3 regions of the Streptomyces sp. NBC_00252 genome follow, and region 1 is predicted to be linked to each of the others. Evidence: riboswitches for the same ligand, from Rfam matches in the RefSeq annotation. Region 1 holds a riboswitch; each other region holds the start of a gene.

What was found. Region 1 has a riboswitch for S-adenosylmethionine ahead of thrC (threonine synthase). Riboswitches for the same ligand answer to the same signal wherever they lie in the genome.
Region 2: it holds a riboswitch for S-adenosylmethionine, as region 1 does, so the genes downstream of both, OHT77_RS03320 (ABC transporter substrate-binding protein) here and thrC (threonine synthase) in region 1, are expected to answer to the same signal.
Region 3: it holds a riboswitch for S-adenosylmethionine, as region 1 does, so the genes downstream of both, OHT77_RS32220 (aminotransferase class V-fold PLP-dependent enzyme) here and thrC (threonine synthase) in region 1, are expected to answer to the same signal.

Annotation. Positions count from the first base shown of each region.
Region 1 covers NZ_CP108087.1:4,758,772-4,764,361, forward strand. Annotated here, with positions in the region: gene groL (chaperonin GroEL) at 1-470, opposite strand, end outside; gene OHT77_RS20650 (cold-shock protein) at 833-1,039, opposite strand; gene OHT77_RS20655 (MoaD/ThiS family protein) at 1,492-1,767, opposite strand; gene thrC (threonine synthase) at 1,854-3,170, opposite strand; SAM riboswitch class I at 3,188-3,344, opposite strand; gene OHT77_RS20665 (glucosyl-3-phosphoglycerate synthase) at 3,513-4,457, shown strand; gene OHT77_RS20670 (alpha,alpha-trehalose-phosphate synthase (UDP-forming)) at 4,559-5,590, shown strand, end outside.
Region 2 covers NZ_CP108087.1:760,036-765,625, forward strand. Annotated here, with positions in the region: gene OHT77_RS03315 (ABC transporter permease) at 1-161, opposite strand, end outside; gene OHT77_RS03320 (ABC transporter substrate-binding protein) at 158-1,792, opposite strand; SAM riboswitch class IV at 2,024-2,133, opposite strand; gene OHT77_RS03325 (LLM class flavin-dependent oxidoreductase) at 2,246-3,310, opposite strand; gene OHT77_RS03330 (ATP-binding protein) at 3,607-4,053, opposite strand; gene OHT77_RS03335 (hypothetical protein) at 4,117-4,263, opposite strand; gene OHT77_RS03340 (helix-turn-helix domain-containing protein) at 4,424-5,260, opposite strand; gene OHT77_RS03345 (NADPH-dependent FMN reductase) at 5,373-5,590, shown strand, end outside.
Region 3 covers NZ_CP108087.1:7,264,640-7,270,229, forward strand. Annotated here, with positions in the region: gene qcrB (cytochrome bc1 complex cytochrome b subunit) at 1-829, shown strand, start outside; gene trpD (anthranilate phosphoribosyltransferase) at 963-2,027, shown strand; SAM riboswitch class IV at 2,102-2,218, shown strand; gene OHT77_RS32220 (aminotransferase class V-fold PLP-dependent enzyme) at 2,383-3,744, shown strand; gene OHT77_RS32225 (Lrp/AsnC family transcriptional regulator) at 4,243-4,524, opposite strand; gene OHT77_RS32230 (rhomboid family intramembrane serine protease) at 4,521-5,255, opposite strand; gene OHT77_RS32235 (hypothetical protein) at 5,415-5,590, shown strand, end outside.

The sequences.
Region 1 (5,590 bases):
CCGATCTGGGTGTCGGCGGCGGAGATGGAGGCCGTGGAAGCGATCTGCTCCTTGGTCTCCACGTCCTTGGCCTGCTCCAGCAGGGCACCGGAGACGGCCTCGACGGCCTTCTCGATACCGCGCTTGAGGGCCATCGGGTTGGCGCCCGCGGCTACGTTGCGCAGACCCTCCTTGACGAGGGCCTGGGCGAGGACGGTCGCGGTGGTCGTACCGTCACCGGCGACGTCGTCCGTCTTCTTGGCGACTTCCTTGACCAGCTCGGCGCCGATCTTTTCGTACGGGTCCTCGAGCTCGATCTCCTTGGCGATGGAAACACCATCGTTGGTGATCGTGGGGGCGCCCCACTTCTTCTCGAGGACGACGTTGCGGCCCTTGGGGCCAAGGGTGACCTTGACGGCGTCGGCGAGCTGGTTCATCCCGCGCTCGAGACCGCGCCGTGCCTCCTCGTCGAACGCGATGATCTTGGCCATGTGAAGTGGTCCTCCCGGACTGGGGTGGATTGCTCCGGACCGCGCTGGCGCCCGCGACGGACGGCCTGCCTGCCTCGTGGTTCCTTGCACCACCTGGCCTGCGGGCCTCACCGACCCGGTCCTTCGTTATCACTCTCACCTTCAGAGTGCTAACGCCAATGATTAGCACTCGGCATGGTCGAGTGCAAGCGGCTCCCGAGTTCTGGGCCCCTTCCCAGCGGGACGCGCGGGACCCGCGCGTCACCCGCGCGAGGCATGCTCAGGACATGCCGAAGGGCCCGTACCCCAGGAGGTGACCCCCCAGGAGTACGAGCCCTTCGGTGAGGAACGAAGAACGTCGCTGCTGTTCGTCGGCGCGTGCTTCAGCTGGTCGCGAGCCGGACCATGTCCGCCTGCGGCCCCTTCTGACCCTGCGAGATCTCGAAATCGACCCGCTGACCCTCTTCCAGGGTGCGGTAGCCGTCCATCTGAATCGCGCTGTAGTGGACGAAAACATCCGCACCACCGTCGACCGCGATGAAGCCGTACCCCTTCTCCGCGTTGAACCATTTGACGGTGCCCTGAGCCATGCCTAACTCCCCTATTACTGGCCCTTGCACGGACCCGCACTTCGCGGATCCGGGTCAGACCTCACCCCCCACAGGATTGGGGGCGTGCGCCGGAACGCGTCGACCGCGGCCGAATGTATCCGTCCAACTGCCGTCTGCAACAGGTCAATCAGACGAGAATTCCGGGCAGGACCGGTCGGGAATATACGGAGAATTCGCCCGACTTCAGGGCAAGTCGGGCTCCACAAAGAGAACATAACGCGCAAAAGGAATGCACACTTTGGCTGCTTCTCATCGCACGCGGAGCGGGTACTCATATGCGTCCGGCATGCGGAGTGGAGCGCGTTCCCCAACTGTACCCCGCTCAACCATGCAGAATTGCCCCCTCCGCTTCTCTCACGGAGGGGGCAATTCGATGAACTCTTGGTAATCGGCGTTACCGAGGGTAATTTTCGGCGCCGATCAACGACCGCTCAGCCACCGGCGACGGCCGGAATGATCGACACCCCGGCCCCGTCCGGAGTGGCCGTCTCCAGCCCCTGCTCGAACCGCACGTCATCGTCATTCACATACACGTTGACGAACCGCCGCAGCTTGCCCTGATCATCCAGCACCCGGGCGGAGATCCCGGCGTGGTTCTTCTCGAGGTCACTGATGACCTCGGCGAGGGTGCCACCTTCGGCGGTCACCTCGGCCTGCCCACCGGTGTAGGTGCGGAGAATGGTAGGGATGCGGACACTAACGCTCACGATGAAACCTCCGGTCAGATGATGCCCTCAGGGGCGCGGGGAACTGCGCGACCAGCCCCCACGGGCCCGCAGTCAAAGAACGACGCTCAGGACGCGAGTCCAGCTTCCCTGAACGACTCGAGGTTCGGCCGGATGGTCGCGGTGAGCCCAGTACCGGCAACCGCATCCAACGTCTTGAGCCCATCACCGGTGTTCAACACGACAGTGGTCAGCGTCGGATCCAGCAACCCGCTCTCGATCAGCTTCTTCGCCACCCCCACGGTCACCCCACCCGCGGTCTCGGCAAAGATCCCCTCGGTCCGCGCAAGCAACTTGATCGCGTCGACGACCTGCTCGTCGTTGACGTCCTCGACCGCCCCACCGGTCCGCCGAGCGATGTCCAGCACATACGGACCGTCCGCGGGGTTCCCGATCGCCAGCGACTTGGCGATCGTGTTCGGCTTCTGCGGCCGTACGACGTCGTGCCCCGCCTTGTAGGCGACCGACACCGGCGAGCAGCCCTCGGCCTGCGCGCCGAAGATCTTGTACGGCTTGTCCTCGACGAGCCCGAGCTTGATCAGCTCCTGGAGCCCCTTGTCGATCTTCGTGAGCTGCGACCCGGAGGCGATCGGCACGACGAGCTGGTCCGGGATCCGCCACCCCAGCTGCTCGCAGATCTCGTACGCGAGGGTCTTGGAGCCCTCCGCGTAGTACGGCCGGAGGTTGACGTTGACGAAGCCCCAGCCCTCCCCGGCCGGGTCGCCGATCAGCTCGGAGCAGAAGCGGTTCACCTCGTCGTAGTTGCCCTCGATGCCGACGAGCTCGCCGCCGTAGATCGCGGCCATGACGATCTTGCCCTGCTCCAGGTCGTGCGGGATGAACACGCAGGAGCGGAAGCCGGCCCGGGCGGCGGCGGCGCCGACGGCGCCGGCGAGGTTGCCGGTGGAGGAGCAGGAGAGGGTGGTGAAGTCGAAGGCGCGGGCCGCCTCGATCGCCTGGGCCACGACGCGGTCCTTGAAGGAGTGCGTCGGGTTGCCGGAGTCGTCCTTGACGAACAACTTGCCCGCGTCGACGCCCAGTTCGCGGGCGAGGTTGTCGGCCTGGACGAGCTTGGTCCAGCCGGGGTTGATGTTCGGCTTGTCGGCCACGTCGGCGGGGACGGGCAGCAGGGGCGCGTACCGCCAGATGTTCGCGGGGCCGGCCTCGATCTGCTTGCGGAGCTCTTCGGTGTCGTAGGACGAGAAGTCGTAGGCGATCTCCAGCGGGCCGAAACACTCCTCGCAGGCGAAGACCGGGCCGAGGGGGACGCGGTGGCCGCACTCGCGGCAGGACAGCGCGGCGGCGGGGCCGAGATCGACGGTGTTCGCGGGGATCGTGTCCGGGTTCGCGGAGTTCGTGGTGCTTGCGACAGTCTGCGCAGCCATGGAGGGGAGGCCCTTTCTCCTCATCTTCCTCACGACGCATCTCGCCGTGAGACGGATTTGGCACCTTCCCGAGCCGGGAGCCTCACCACGTCAGCGTGCAGCTGAGTGCCAAGACCGGCTGGAGGGTTGCCGGGGCTTCATCGGGCCGTATCCCTCTGCCCCTCTGGATGAGCGGTATTCGATTGTGTACGCCGACGGCCCCCGACATGCGATGGTCATCAGCGTTGTTCAAGACTGTAACCGAAGGCCAGGACAGTTGAAGAGAGCCGTCCGAACCGCGAGACGGATCACACACACCGTGTGACCCCTTCTCGCCGAGAGAACGTAGAGGAGCCGCGCAACGTGCTGAAAGATGTCGAGCACTGGCTGAGCACTCGCTCCTGGTCCCTGACGGACCGGCCGCTGCACAAGATCCTGGCCGCCAAGCACCGCACGGGGCAGTCCGTCTCCGTCGTGCTGCCCGCGCTGAACGAGGAGGCGACGGTCGGCGAGATCGTCGCGATCATCCGTCACGACCTCATGCAGCAGGTCCCGCTCGTCGACGAGATCGTCGTCGTCGACTCCGGGTCCACCGACCGCACCTCCGAGGTGGCCGCCGCGGCGGGCGCCCGGGTCGTGCACCGTGACGACATCCTGCCCCGCATCCCCGCCGTGCCCGGCAAGGGCGAGGTGCTGTGGCGCTCGCTGCTGGTGACGAGCGGTGACATCGTCGCGTTCGTCGACGCGGACCTGAAGGAGTTCTCCTCGGACTTCGTCACCGGGATCGTGGGCCCGCTGCTCACCGATCCCGGCGTCGACCTCGTCAAGGCGATGTACGACCGCCCGCTCGGCGGCGCTGCCGGACAGGGCGGCCGGGTCACCGAGCTGATGGCCCGCCCGCTGCTGAACATGCACTGGCCGCAGCTGGCCGGTTTCGTGCAGCCGCTCGGCGGCGAGTACGCGGCCCGCCGCTCGCTGCTGGAGCAGCTGCCGTTCCCGGTCGGGTACGGCGTCGAACTGGGCATGCTGGTCGACGCGTTGCACCTGGTGGGCCTCGACGCCCTCGCCCAGGTCGACGTCGGCGTCCGCAAGCACCGGCACCAGGACGGGCAGGCCCTGGGCCGGATGGCCGCGCAGATCTACCGCACGGCCCAGCTCCGGCTGGCCCGCGGCCACCTCATCCGGCCGTCCCTGACGCAGTTCGAGCGGGGCCCGGACGGATTCGAGCCGCGCACCTACTCCGTCGACACGGAGGAGCGGCCCCCGATGGTCGACATCACCGAATACCAGTCCCGCAAGGTCGCATAACCGGGCGCAGACGGTCACGGACGGTCGTATACGGACTCATACGGTCCGCCAACGGCCGTCCGTACGTTTGAGCGTTTCCGGGCCGGGCTAGGTTGTGGCGTATGGCTTCCACGGCTTCCACTCCCCCTCGCGGTGCTGCTCAGGTGCTCGTCGCGTCCAATCGCGGTCCCGTCTCCTACGAGGTGGGCGACGACGGTTCGCTGCGCGCCAAGCGCGGTGGCGGCGGGCTGGTGTCCGGGCTCTCGGCCATCGGGCCGGACGCCGACGCGCTGTGGGTGTGCTCGGCGCTCTCCGACGGCGACCGCGAGGCGGTGCGGCGGGGGGTGGGCGAGGACGGCGTACGGATGCTGGACATCCCGGCCGACGTGCACACCGACGCGTACAACGGCATCGCCAACTCCGTGCTGTGGTTCGTCCACCACATGCTGTACCAGACCCCGCTCGAGCCGGTCTTCGACGCGGAGTTCCGGCGCCAGTGGGCGTCGTACGAGGCGTACAACCGGGCGTTCGCGGAGGCGCTGGCCCAGGAGGCGGCCGAGGGGGCCGTCGCGATCGTGCAGGACTACCACCTGTGCCTGGTCCCGGGGATGCTGCGCGAGCTGCGCCCCGACCTGCGCATCGGCCACTTCTCGCACACGCCGTGGGCGCCGGCCGACTACTTCCGGATGCTGCCGGACGACATCCGTGAGCAACTGCTGACGGGCATGCTCGGCGCGGACCGGCTCGGCTTCCTCACCCACCGCTGGGCGGACGCGTTCACGGCCTGCTGTACGGAGTTCGCCGGGGGCGTCGGGGACACCCGGATCGGTGTCCACGGCCTGGGCGCCGACGCCGACTTCCTGCGGGCCCGCTCGCACGAGGCGGACGTGGAGGAGCGCATCGTGGCCCTGCGCGAGGAGATCGGCGCGGGCCGCAGGACCATCGTCCGGGTCGACCGCACCGAGCTGTCCAAGAACATCGTGCGCGGGCTGCTGGCGTACCGCCAACTCCTCGACGACCACCCGGAGTTGCTGGAGCAGGTCGTCCATGTGGCGTTCGCCTACCCGTCCCGGCAGGACCTCGCCGTCTACCGCGACTACACGGCCGAGGTGCAGCGGGTCGCCGACGAGATCAACTCCCGGTACGGGACGTCG
Region 2 (5,590 bases), 4.0 Mb from region 1:
CCGGTGGCCCGCATCAGGAAGAAGACCAGGCTGACGAGGACGAACACGGTGGGGACGATGAGGAGGAAGCGGACCAGCAGATAGCGGGCGAGTCCGTACCCGGCGGCGCCGTCGGCCGGGGTGGCGACGGCGCCGGGGGTGTCCTGTGTCAGGGCGCTCACTTCTTCGCGAGTCCCGCCCAGCGGAACGTGTACGCGCTGGTCAACTCGGCGGGTACACCGCTGACTTCGCCGCGGGTGACGATCGCCGTGGACCCCTGGAGCAGCGGCAGGAGCGGCACCTGCGCGGCGGCCTTGTCCTGGACCTCCTTGAGGAGTTCGGCCCGCTTGCCGGCGTCGGTCTCGGTCTCCTCCTTCTTGATCAGCGCGCGTACGGCCGGGTCGTCGTAGTCGTTGGCGACCCAGCTGTTGGCCGAGTAGAAGGGCGAGAGGTAGTTGTCGGCGTCCAAGTAGTCGGCGTACCAGCCGAGTTGGTAGAGCGGGTAGAGATGCTTGACGCGGTCCTTGCCGTACTGGGTCCACTCGGTGGACTGCAGGTTCACCTTGAACAGCCCGGTGGCTTCGAGCTGGGTCTTGACGAGGGCGTACTCGTCGGCCGAGGACGAGCCGTAGTGGTCGCTGTTGTACTGCAGGTTGAGGGTGACCGGGGTGCTCACCTTCGCCGCCTTCAGCCGCGCGGTTGCGGCTGCCTTGTCGGGGCCGCCCTTCTTGTCGCCGTAGAGCGCCTTGAAGGAGTCATCGGCGCCGGTGAGGCCGTCGGGGACCGAGCTGTAGAGCGGCTGGTAGCTGTTCTTGTAGACCTGCTGGGCGAGTTGGGCCCGGTCGACGGAGTCGGCGACGGCCTGCCGTACGGCCAGTGCCTTGGCCCTGTCGGCGTTCTTGGTCTTCGTGCCGTACGGCTGCGTGTTGAAGTCGAAGACGATGTAGCGGATGCCGTTGCCGGAGCCGGTGTGGACCTTGATGTCCTTCTTCTTGGCCAGGTCGGAGAGGTCGGCGGTGGTGAGGGTGCGGTAGACGGCGTCGACGGTGCCCTGTTGGACGTCGAGCTTCAGGTTGCTGGCGTCGGTGTAGTACTTGAGCTGGACGTTCTTGGTCTTCGGCGTGCCCAACTGGCCGCCGTAGGCGCTGTTTTCACTGAAGGAGACCAGCGAGTTCTTGTCGTAGCTCGTGACACCGTACGGGCCGTTCCACGGCTTGGCGGCGACGATGGACTTGTCGTCGAGGATCTTGTCCGCCGGGAAGGTCTGCTCGTCGACGATGTAGCCGGCCGCGGTGGACAACACCTGGGGAAACAGCGTGTCGTTGGCGGACTTGAGGGTGAAGACGACCGTGGTCGGGGTGGGGGCGGCGACGGAGGCGAGGTTGTACAGGAGCGACGACGGGCCGTTCTCGTCGGCGATCTTCAGGGTGCGGTCGAAGCTGAACTTGACGTCGGAAGAGGTGAGTTCGTGTCCGTTGGCGAACTTCAGCCCCTTCCGGAGCGTCACCGTGTAGTCCTTCGGCCCTGTCAGCTTGATGCCGCCGGCGAGGTCCGGGGAGACCTCCGTCGCGCCGTTCTTCACGCTGAGGAGGGTCGCGTAGACCTCGCTCTCGATGGTGCCGGACCCCGCGTCCCAGGCACCCGCCGGATCGAGGCTGGTCACCTGGTCCGTGGTGCCGACGGTGATCGTCGAACCGCCGGACGCGGTGGTGGTCTTGCTGCTGGTGCAGCCGGTGACGGCGACCAGGAAGGCGGTGCCGAGGGATACGGCGCCGAGGGAACGAAGGGGTCTGCCGGTGCTGGAGTGTGCCATGGCTGGTCTCTGTCTCCGCATGGATGAGTGCGCGAAAGGGGTGCGGCAGGCAGGACATGCCGGACGCGCGCTGTCGCGTGAAGGTGAGGGTGGTGGGCTGCGTGAAGAACGGGTCAGCTGTGACAGAGACAGCTGGAGACCAGCAGCAGATCCACGTGACGCCGGGAGCACAGCACGAGGGCAGTGGCCACGCCGTCCTCCTAGGGGTGTCGTCGGCAACTGGGGCCGGTGGAAACGCACTTGCAGAACAGAAACATCCGCCGAGCCGTCACCTGGAGCACCCCGCCGCGTCGAGGGTTGCCGACCGGCCAGCCAGGGCTTGATCACCGGTACTCGTAGCTCGCGCTCACCGTAGATCGACTGTTCTGCCGACGTCAAGGGCGCACAGGGAGCAACAAAGGTGAGGAGTACGGGAGTTGGGGCGAATCCTGTACGCAGCCCCCTTGCGTGGGGTCAGCGCAGCCGGGGCAGGAGTTGGTCGCCCACGCGGGCGATCTCCTGTTTGTAGGGCGTGTCCGAGAGGACGAAGTGGGTGATGCCGAGCTTGCGGTAGTTGTCCAGGGCGGTGGCGACGTCGGCGGCGGAGCCGACCAGCCAGGTCGTCGCCGCTCCCCCGCCGCCGAACCTGCCCGGCGCGGTGTAGAGGCAGGTGTCGAGTACCTCGCCCCGGGCGGCGAGGTCGTAGAGGCGCTGTTGTCCGACGGCGGTCTTGCGGTTCCCGGTCCAGGTCAGTTCGTCGCCCGGGCCGGACGCCATCCGGGCGACGCGTTCCTCGGCCGCCCGCCATGCCTCCTCCGTGGTGTCGCGGACCACGGTGGTGATGCGCAGGCCGAACTGGAGGGGCTTGAGTCGGCGGTCGACCTGGTTGCTCAACTCCCGCAGGCGGTCGATGCGTTCGGCGAGTCCGGCGAGGGGTTCGCCCCAGAAGAGCTGGACGTCCGCCTCCGCCGCGGACACCCGCTCGGCGGCTTCGGAGGCGCCGCCGAAGTAGAGCGTCGGGTGCGCTCTCGTGTCCGTCCGGTAGGGATGCGGGGCCACGGTCGACCCGCTCACCTGGAAGTGCTCGCCGTCGAACGTCACGTCCTCCTCGGTCCACAGCCGCCGTACGAGACGCATGAACTCCTGTGTGCGCTCGTACCGTTGGGCGGGATCACTGCGTCCGTCGCCGTAGGCGGCGAGGTTGTCGAGGCCGCTGACGATGTTCACCAGGACCCGGCCGCGGCTGAGCTGGTCCAGGGTCGCCGCGGCGGCGGCGAAGTGGGCGGGCTGCCAGTAGCCGGGGCGGACGGCGATGAGGGGCTTGAAGGTGGTGGTCCTGGCGGCCAGGGCGGTGGCGACGGTGAAGGTGTCGGGGCGGCCCCATCCGGTGCCCAGGAGCGCGCCGCCCCAGCCGTGGCGTTCGGCCGTGCGGGCGAGGTCGGTGGAGTACTCGACGGAGCCCCAGCCGTCCGTCGTGTCGTCGCCGCGGTGACCCGGCTCGACGGTGTTGGGGATGTACCAGAGGAATTCCGGGCTCATCGTGCTTCCGATCGCGGCATTGACCGACGGCGGAGCGTCGACTGACCGTCCGGGCCGGTGCGTACGGGAGTACGTCACGAAAAAGGGGGACGCACTGTGGATCGCGGAGTGGATCAGGGGATCAACACAGCGCGCTGCCCACGCGAACGAGGTCGATACAACGCTCGCTGGTGAGCAGCAGGACCTCGGGCATGTGATCGAGTTTCCGAGGCCTCGGTCCGGAAGTCAATGGCCTCGCGACGGCCGCGCCACGGCCGCCGCGGTCGGCTCCGCCCGATCGGCGGCTCGAACGGCCTTCAGTCCTTCGGCGTCCGCTGCGAGCCGGCCGTCTGCGGCTTCGCCCCGGGTGCGTGGAAACAGGCGCTGACCGACTTGCCGTGCGGACAGGGCCGGGTCTCCCAGGTGTCGGCCACGGCGTCCACGAGGAGCATGCCGCGTCCGCCGAGGCGCTCCATGTCGGCGTCGCGGGGAGTCGGCATCTCACTCGACCTGTCGTGCACCGAGACGTGCAGACAGTTGTCGTCGCACGTCATCACCAACTGGGCGCTGCTGTGGGCGTGTCGGTGGGCGTTGGTCACCAGCTCGGAGACGGTGAGCACCACGGCGTCCGCCGTTTCCGGCGCGGTGGTGGTCCAGCCCAGCGCGTCCAGGTGCCGACGTGCCCAGTCACGGGCCGACTTCACTTCACTGTTCAAGGGAAGCGTGCGGGCCCAGCCCACTGCCCGGAGTGACGAACTGTCCATGGCGATCGATCCTCCTTCGGTAGTGTGCGCCGCTCGCCCCACTTCCCCGTGGGGCGGATGTGCTCAGCGGCGTCCGCGTAGTTTGCCCAACAGGCGCTGTGCCTGCGCCCTGCGGCGCGGGTCGGCGGCCGCTCGGCGTATCTGCTCGGCCGTGCGCTGCCCCTGCGGACTTCTCGCGAACCGCTTGATGCGCTCCAGTACGCCCGACATGACGCCCCTCTCCTCGTGGCACCGTGTTCATCGCGCTGCGTTCCGTCACTGTCCCGACTACCCCGGCCCCGTCGACTCAGCCCTGTCACCTGGTGGAGAGCGCGCGACCACCCCGCGACGACGGGGTGGCAGAGGGCCGTTCGCAGGGGGTCCGGGTGGGTCAGGAGATGGCGCGGAGCGGGCCGTGCGAGCGCCGGCGGAGTTCGTCGAGGGCTTGGGCCGTGCTGTCGTCGGCGGGCAGGAGGACGACCAACTGCTGTGCGTCCGCTGTGAGTTCGAGCGTCTCGCGGAGGAGGTGGAGTTCGCACCCGGACGGGTGGGCGAGGCGGAGCGTCCCGCGCCGGGGCACCACGTGCCGGTTCAGGCGGCGCGTGAAATCGGGTCCGGCGGTGCGGGCGAGTTCCGAAGTGAACCGTTCGTAATGGCCCACGGATGGCCCAAGCCACAAGTCGAAGACCTGCTCGTCCGCGATGTCGTCCCAGTCCGTGAAGAAGGTACGGGCGCGGGGGTCGGTGAAGACGTAGTGCGTGAGGTTCGGGGTGTCGGAGTCGAGCAGCCCGGTTCCGCGCGTCAGCGACTCGTAGCCGCTGGTGCGGGCGAGGACGTCCCCGAGCCGGTTGGTGACGAGGGCGATCCCGGGTTCGAGGAGGCGGAGCGTCTCCAGGACCGGCGGTCGGACCTCGCGGGGCGGCGGCCCGGGGTGGAGGCGGGCGGAGCATTCGCCGCCGGTGATCTTTGTGAGATAGCGCAGATGCTCGCGCTCCGACGGGTCGAGGCCGAGCGCGTCGGCGAGGGAACTCACCACCGCCACCGAGGGATTGCGGTCACGGCCCTGTTCTATACGGGTCAGGTACTCGACGCTGATACCGGCCAGCGTGGCGAGATCCGAGCGCCGCAGACCGGGCGACCGGCGACGGCCGCGATCGGGCAGGCCCAGCGACCGGGGCTGGATGCTGTCCCGCTTGGTCCGGATGAAATCCCCCAACGGCGAACCCATGGCGCGAGCTTACGGCGTCGCCCGCTCGTCGCCGAGTGGTCAGCGTGGCCCTGCGGGGGCCAGCCTGAGCACGGTCTGGTTGGTCGCGGGGTGCTGTCCGATCGTGGTGGGCATGGAGAACAGACCTCAACTGGTGATCATCGTGGGAAGCGTGCGGGAGGGGCGGTTCGGGGCGGCCGTGGCCTCGTGGGTGGCCGAACAGGTCGGCCCGCACGGGGTTTTCGACGCGGAAGTCGTCGATCTGGCCGAGTTCGACGTCCCGTTGGCGCTGCCGGCGGTCTCGCCGAAGCTCGCGGGCGACGACTATCCCCGCCCGGCCGGGATGGCGGC
Region 3 (5,590 bases), 2.5 Mb from region 1:
AGGCTTCTTCTTCCTGGTCTTCGGTGTCATCGCGGCCGTCGCCGCGGTCGCCTCGATCAACCCGATCTGGTCGATGGGCCCCTACCGGCCGGACATGGTCTCCACGGGCGCCCAGCCCGACTGGTACATGGGCTTCTCCGAGGGCCTGATCCGTGTCATGCCGGGCTGGGAGATCAACTTCTGGGGTCACACGCTCGTCCTGGGTGTGTTCATCCCGCTGGTGATCTTCCCGCTGGTCCTGGTGTCGATCGCGGTCTACCCGTTCATCGAGGCCTGGGTCACCGGCGACCGGCGCGAGCACCACATCCTGGACCGCCCGCGCAACGCCCCGACCCGTACGGCCTTCGGTGCCGCGTGGATCTCGTGGTACTTCGTCCTGCTCGTCGGTGGCGGCAACGACATCTGGGCCACGCACTTCCACCTGTCGATCAACTCGATCACCTGGTTCGTGCGCGTCGGCTTCTTCGTGGTGCCGGTGCTGGTCTTCATCGCCACCAAGCGGTTCTGCCTCGGCCTCCAGCGCCGGGACCGGGACAAGGTGCTGCACGGCCGCGAGTCCGGCATCATCAAGCGCCTGCCGCACGGTGAGTTCGTCGAGATCCACGAGCCGCTCAGCCAGGACGCGCTGCACACGCTCACCGCGCACGAGCAGTACGTGCCGGCCGCGATCGGCGCGACCGTCGACGACAACGGCGTGGAACGCAAGGTGAAGGGCTCCGAGAAGCTGCGCGCCAAGCTGAGCGAGGCGTACTACGGCGAGGAGTCCCAGATCCCCAAGCCCACCGTCGAGGAGTACAAGGAGATCACGAGCGGCCACGGCCACCACTGATCGCTGAGGCGTCGCCACGCCACAGTCGAAGGGCCCCGTCCGAACACCGGACGGGGCCCTTCGCCGTGTCCCGCGCTGGATAGGGTGGGGGCGGTATTTCAACCAGGTTTCTACGACACCCAGGAGCGGCCGTATGAGCGCTGTGACCCCCGCTGGAGGCGACACCGCGGCGGCCCGTTCCTGGCCCGACGTACTGAGCGCGCTGCTGGCCGGACAGGACCTGAGCACCGCCGACACGGCGTGGGCGATGGACCGGATCATGAGCGGCGAGGCGGCCGACGCGCAGATCGCGGGCTTCCTGGTGGCGCTGCGGGCCAAGGGCGAGACGGTCGAGGAGATCACCGGGCTCGTCGAGACGATGTACGCCCACGCGAAGCCGCTGCACATCCCGGGACCGGCGGTCGACATCGTCGGCACCGGCGGCGACCGGGCGAAGACGGTGAACATCTCGACGATGTCCGCCATCGTGATCGCCGGGGCCGGCGCGAAGGTCGTCAAACACGGCAACCGCGCCTCGTCCTCGGCGAGCGGTTCCTCGGACGTCCTGGAGCGGCTCGGCATCAACCTCGACCTGTCGCCCGAGCGGGTCGCGCAGGTGGTGGAGGAGGCCGGGATCACGTTCTGCTTCGCGGCCAAGTTCCACCCCACGATGCGGTTCGCAGGGGCGGTCCGGCGGGACCTGGGGGTGCCGACCGCGTTCAACCTCCTCGGCCCGCTGACCAACCCGGCGAAGGTCACCTCGTCGGCGGTCGGCTGCTTCGACACCCGCATGGCCGGGCTGATCGCGGGCGTGCTGGCCGAACGGGGTTCCTCCGCGCTGGTGTTCCGCGGTGACGACGGTCTCGACGAGCTGACCACCACGGCCACCTCCCGGGTGTGGAACGTCCGCGACGGCAAGGTCACCGAGGAGGCCTTCGACCCCCGGGACGTGGGCCTCGAACTCGTCCCGGTGGAGGCCCTGCGCGGTGCCGACCCCGAGTACAACGCGGACGTGGCCCGCCGTCTCCTGGACGGCGAGACGGGCCCGGTGCGGGATGCCGTACTCCTGAACTCGGCGGCCGCCCTGGTGGCCCTCGAGGCCGGGGACGGGCCGTTGGCGGACCGGATCAGGGCCGGGATGGAGAAGGCGCGGGAGTCGATCGACTCCGGGGCCGCGAAGCGCACGCTGGAGCGCTGGGCGGCCGCCAGCAACGCGTGACCGAGTGGGTCGTCGTCCCGCGATCCGGACACGGGTTGCGGGACGACGATCACATCGCGTAAGTTTTCTGACCAGGTCATGAGTGACAGTCATGAGGCCCCGGCCGACTGTCCGGCAACCCTCCGTCCGTGGCGGGGTGCCCCGGGTGAAGACCAGGCCGTAGGCAGCGAGGTCTGCGGCAAGCGCGGGCCCCTCGAAAGACACCAGGGGTCCTGGTCATCGAGGGAGCCCTCTGTGAGCAAGCGAATGCGATAGGGCGTCGAGCCCCGCCTCCGCATACCCCCTTCTTCTTTTCCTGCGCCGCAGCCGTGTCGGCTCGCGCAGTGAATTCGCCTGCCTCTCACGGGAGTTCACCATGTCTGTCGCCACCGTTGCCGCCGCCCAGACCATTTGTGCACCGCTGCCCGTTCTCGGCCGGGATGTCACCGTCCCGCTCGTCACGGGCGGCGAGGTCACCTACGCGGCGCTCGACTACGCGGCCAGCGCCCCCGCCCTCCAGCGCGTCTGGGACGACGTCGCGGCCTACGCCCCGTACTACGGCAGCGTGCACCGCGGCGCCGGCTACCTCTCGCAGCTCTCCACCGACCTGTTCGAGAACGCCCGCAAGACGGTCGAGGAGTTCCTGGACTGCCGTCCCGACGACCAGCTGATCTTCACTCGCTCCACGACGGACTCCCTGAACCTGCTCGCCGCGGTGCTCCCCGCCGACTGCCAGGTCTTCGTCTTCGAGACCGAGCACCACGCGTCCCTGCTGCCCTGGAAGGACGCCCGGGTCACCTACCTCAACGCCCCGCGCACCCCGGGCCAGGCCGTCGAGACCCTGGAGCAGGCCCTCGCCGCCCGCGACCCCTACGGGCCGGCCCTGGTCTGCGTCACCGGCGCCTCGAACGTCACCGGCGAGCTGTGGCCGGTGCGCGAACTGGCCGCCGCCGCGCACGCCCACGGCGCCCGGATCGTCCTGGACGCCGCCCAGCTCGCTCCGCACCACCCGGTCTCCGTCCAGGACCTCGACGTCGACTGGATCGCCTTCTCGGGCCACAAGCTCTACGCCCCCTTCGGCTCGGGCGTCCTGGCCGGCCGCGCCGACTGGCTCCAGGCGGCCGACCCCTACCTCGCGGGCGGCGGCGCCAGCCGCAAGGTCACGCGGCGCGAGGACGGGGGAGTGGACGTGGAGTGGCACGACAGCGCCGCCCGGCACGAGGCGGGCTCCCCGAACGTCATCGGCGCCTACTCCATCGCGTCGGCCTGCAAGGCGCTCACCGAAGCGGGCTTCGACACGCTGGTCGCCCGCGAGCAGCACCTGATCGAAAAGGTACGGGCGGGCCTGGCCGAGGTCCCCGAGGTGAAGGTCCTGTCCCTGTTCGGCGACGACGCCCCGCGGGTCGGCGTGATCTCCTTCGTCGTCGACGGCTGGAACAGCTCCCACTTCGCCGCCGCCCTCTCCGCCGAGTACGGCATCGGCGTCCGGGACGGCCTCTTCTGCGCCCACCCCCTGCTCCGCACCCTCCTGGGCACCGACCCCCAGACCCAGGGCGAATGCGGCGCCCCCGAAGCGGCCCCCGGCGAAAAGTCCCTCAACGCCATCCGAGTCAGCTTCGGCGCAGGCACCCCCGACGAGCACGTCGACCGCTTCGTAGGCGCGGTCCGCGAGTTGGTCACCAAGGGAGCCAAGTGGACCTACCACACAGAAAACGGCCGCTGCGTCCCGGCGGTGTGATCTCGCCTGACGTCAAGCGGATGCCGTGAGGATCGCGGGGCGGTGCCGATCTGCGGCTCCGCCCCGCGGGCGCGAGCAGTCACGACGAGCGGCGCTGTACCCGGCGGTCCGAGGCGCCCCCGGTCCGATGCAACAAGCCTCAGGCCGATCCCCTAAAGGGCGCGGGGCTGTGTCGATTTGCGGCTCCGCCCCGCGGGCGCGACCAGCCACGACGAGCGCCGCTGTACCCGGCGGGTCCGAGGCGCCCCCGGTCCGATGCAACAAGCCTCAGGCCGATCCCCTAAAGGGCGCGGAGCGGTGTCGATTTGCGGCTCCGCCCCGCGGGCGCGAGCAGTCACAACGAGTGCCGTTGCATCCCGGCGGGCCCGAGGCGCCCCCGAACCGATGCAACGAGCCTGAGAGCAACCCCCTCAGGGGCGCGAGGAACTGCGCGACCAGCCACGACGGACCGGTCACCCGCAGACGATCCGCGCCCCCCACCCCACTACGCGCCCAACCTCACGAGTCCAACCCGATGGCGAACGCGGCCTCGAGGTCATGCTGTGAGTACGTCCGGAAGGCGACGTGCGTATCCGTCCCCTCCACCCCGGGGATCTTGCTGATCCGCCCAGGAATCACCTCGGCCAGATCCTCGTGCTGCCGCACCCGAACCATCGCGATCAAGTCATACGTACCGGTGACAGAGAAGACCTCGCTCACAGATTCGAGCGCGGCGATCGACTCGGCGATCTCCGGAATCCGGTCCACGCTGGTCTTGATGAGGACGATCGCGGTGATCACGGCTGGTTCTCTCCCTCGGGGACCGTTGCTGGGGCGGCCCCAACTCTAGTCGTACGACCGAATCGCACCCACGCGTAGCCGAACCCGAGCGTGAAGCCCACGAGGTGGGCGAGGTACGCCACCCCCGGCCCCGTCGCCGCCTGCCCCGCCGCCAGCCACTGCAGGGCCGCCCAGAACGGCAGCACGACCCACGCGGGGAAGCGCAGCGGCAGGAAGAAGAGGAAGGGGAGGAGGCTCGTCACGCGCGCCCGGGGGAACAGGTACAGGAACGCCCCGAGGACCGCCGAGATCGCCCCGGACGCGCCGACCAGCGACTGCTCGGAGTCCGTGTTGGCCACCGCGTAGCCCAGCAGCGCGAGGTACCCGCAGACCAGGTAGAACAGCGTGAACTCGACCCGGCCCAGCCGTTCCTCGGTCATCGCTCCGAAGACGTAGAGGAAGAGCATGTTGCCGAGGAGGTGGACCCAGCTGCCGTGGATGAACAGGGCCGTGACCGGGGTCAGCGCCTCGCGGGTGGGGTGGGCGAACAGTTCGGCGGGGACCACGCCCCAGCGGCGGAAGTACGCCCGTTGCGCGGCGAGCAGCGTGTCACTGGTGCCGTAGGACGGGACGAAACCCGAGGCCGGGCCCAGGACGAAGATCAGGCAGCACAGGCCGATCAGGGCGTAGGTCATCGGTGCCGATGTGCCGCGGAACGTCCTGACGAGGGCCGAGCCCCAGTTGCTGATCATGGCTACAGAGCATGACGTAACGGGACGCAACGGGACAGGGTGAATCGCCGCTGCGGACGGCCGAGCGGTGAGTACCCGCCAGGCCGTAGGGTTACGAGCCACACGCGCCGGGGAAACCGGCGATCACGGAAACTGGAACGAAGGAAGCGGACAGCCACGATGACGGTTCCCCTGCCGACCGCCTCGACGCGGTGGCGCTGCACCCTCTGCGGCAACCTCACGCGCTTCGACGTGACGCGCTCGTCGAAGGTCGTGGAGTACCTCCACCTGGACCTGGCCGGTGAGCCGAAGGTGGAGGAGCGCGAGGTGGTCAGTGAGACCATCGAGTCGGTGCG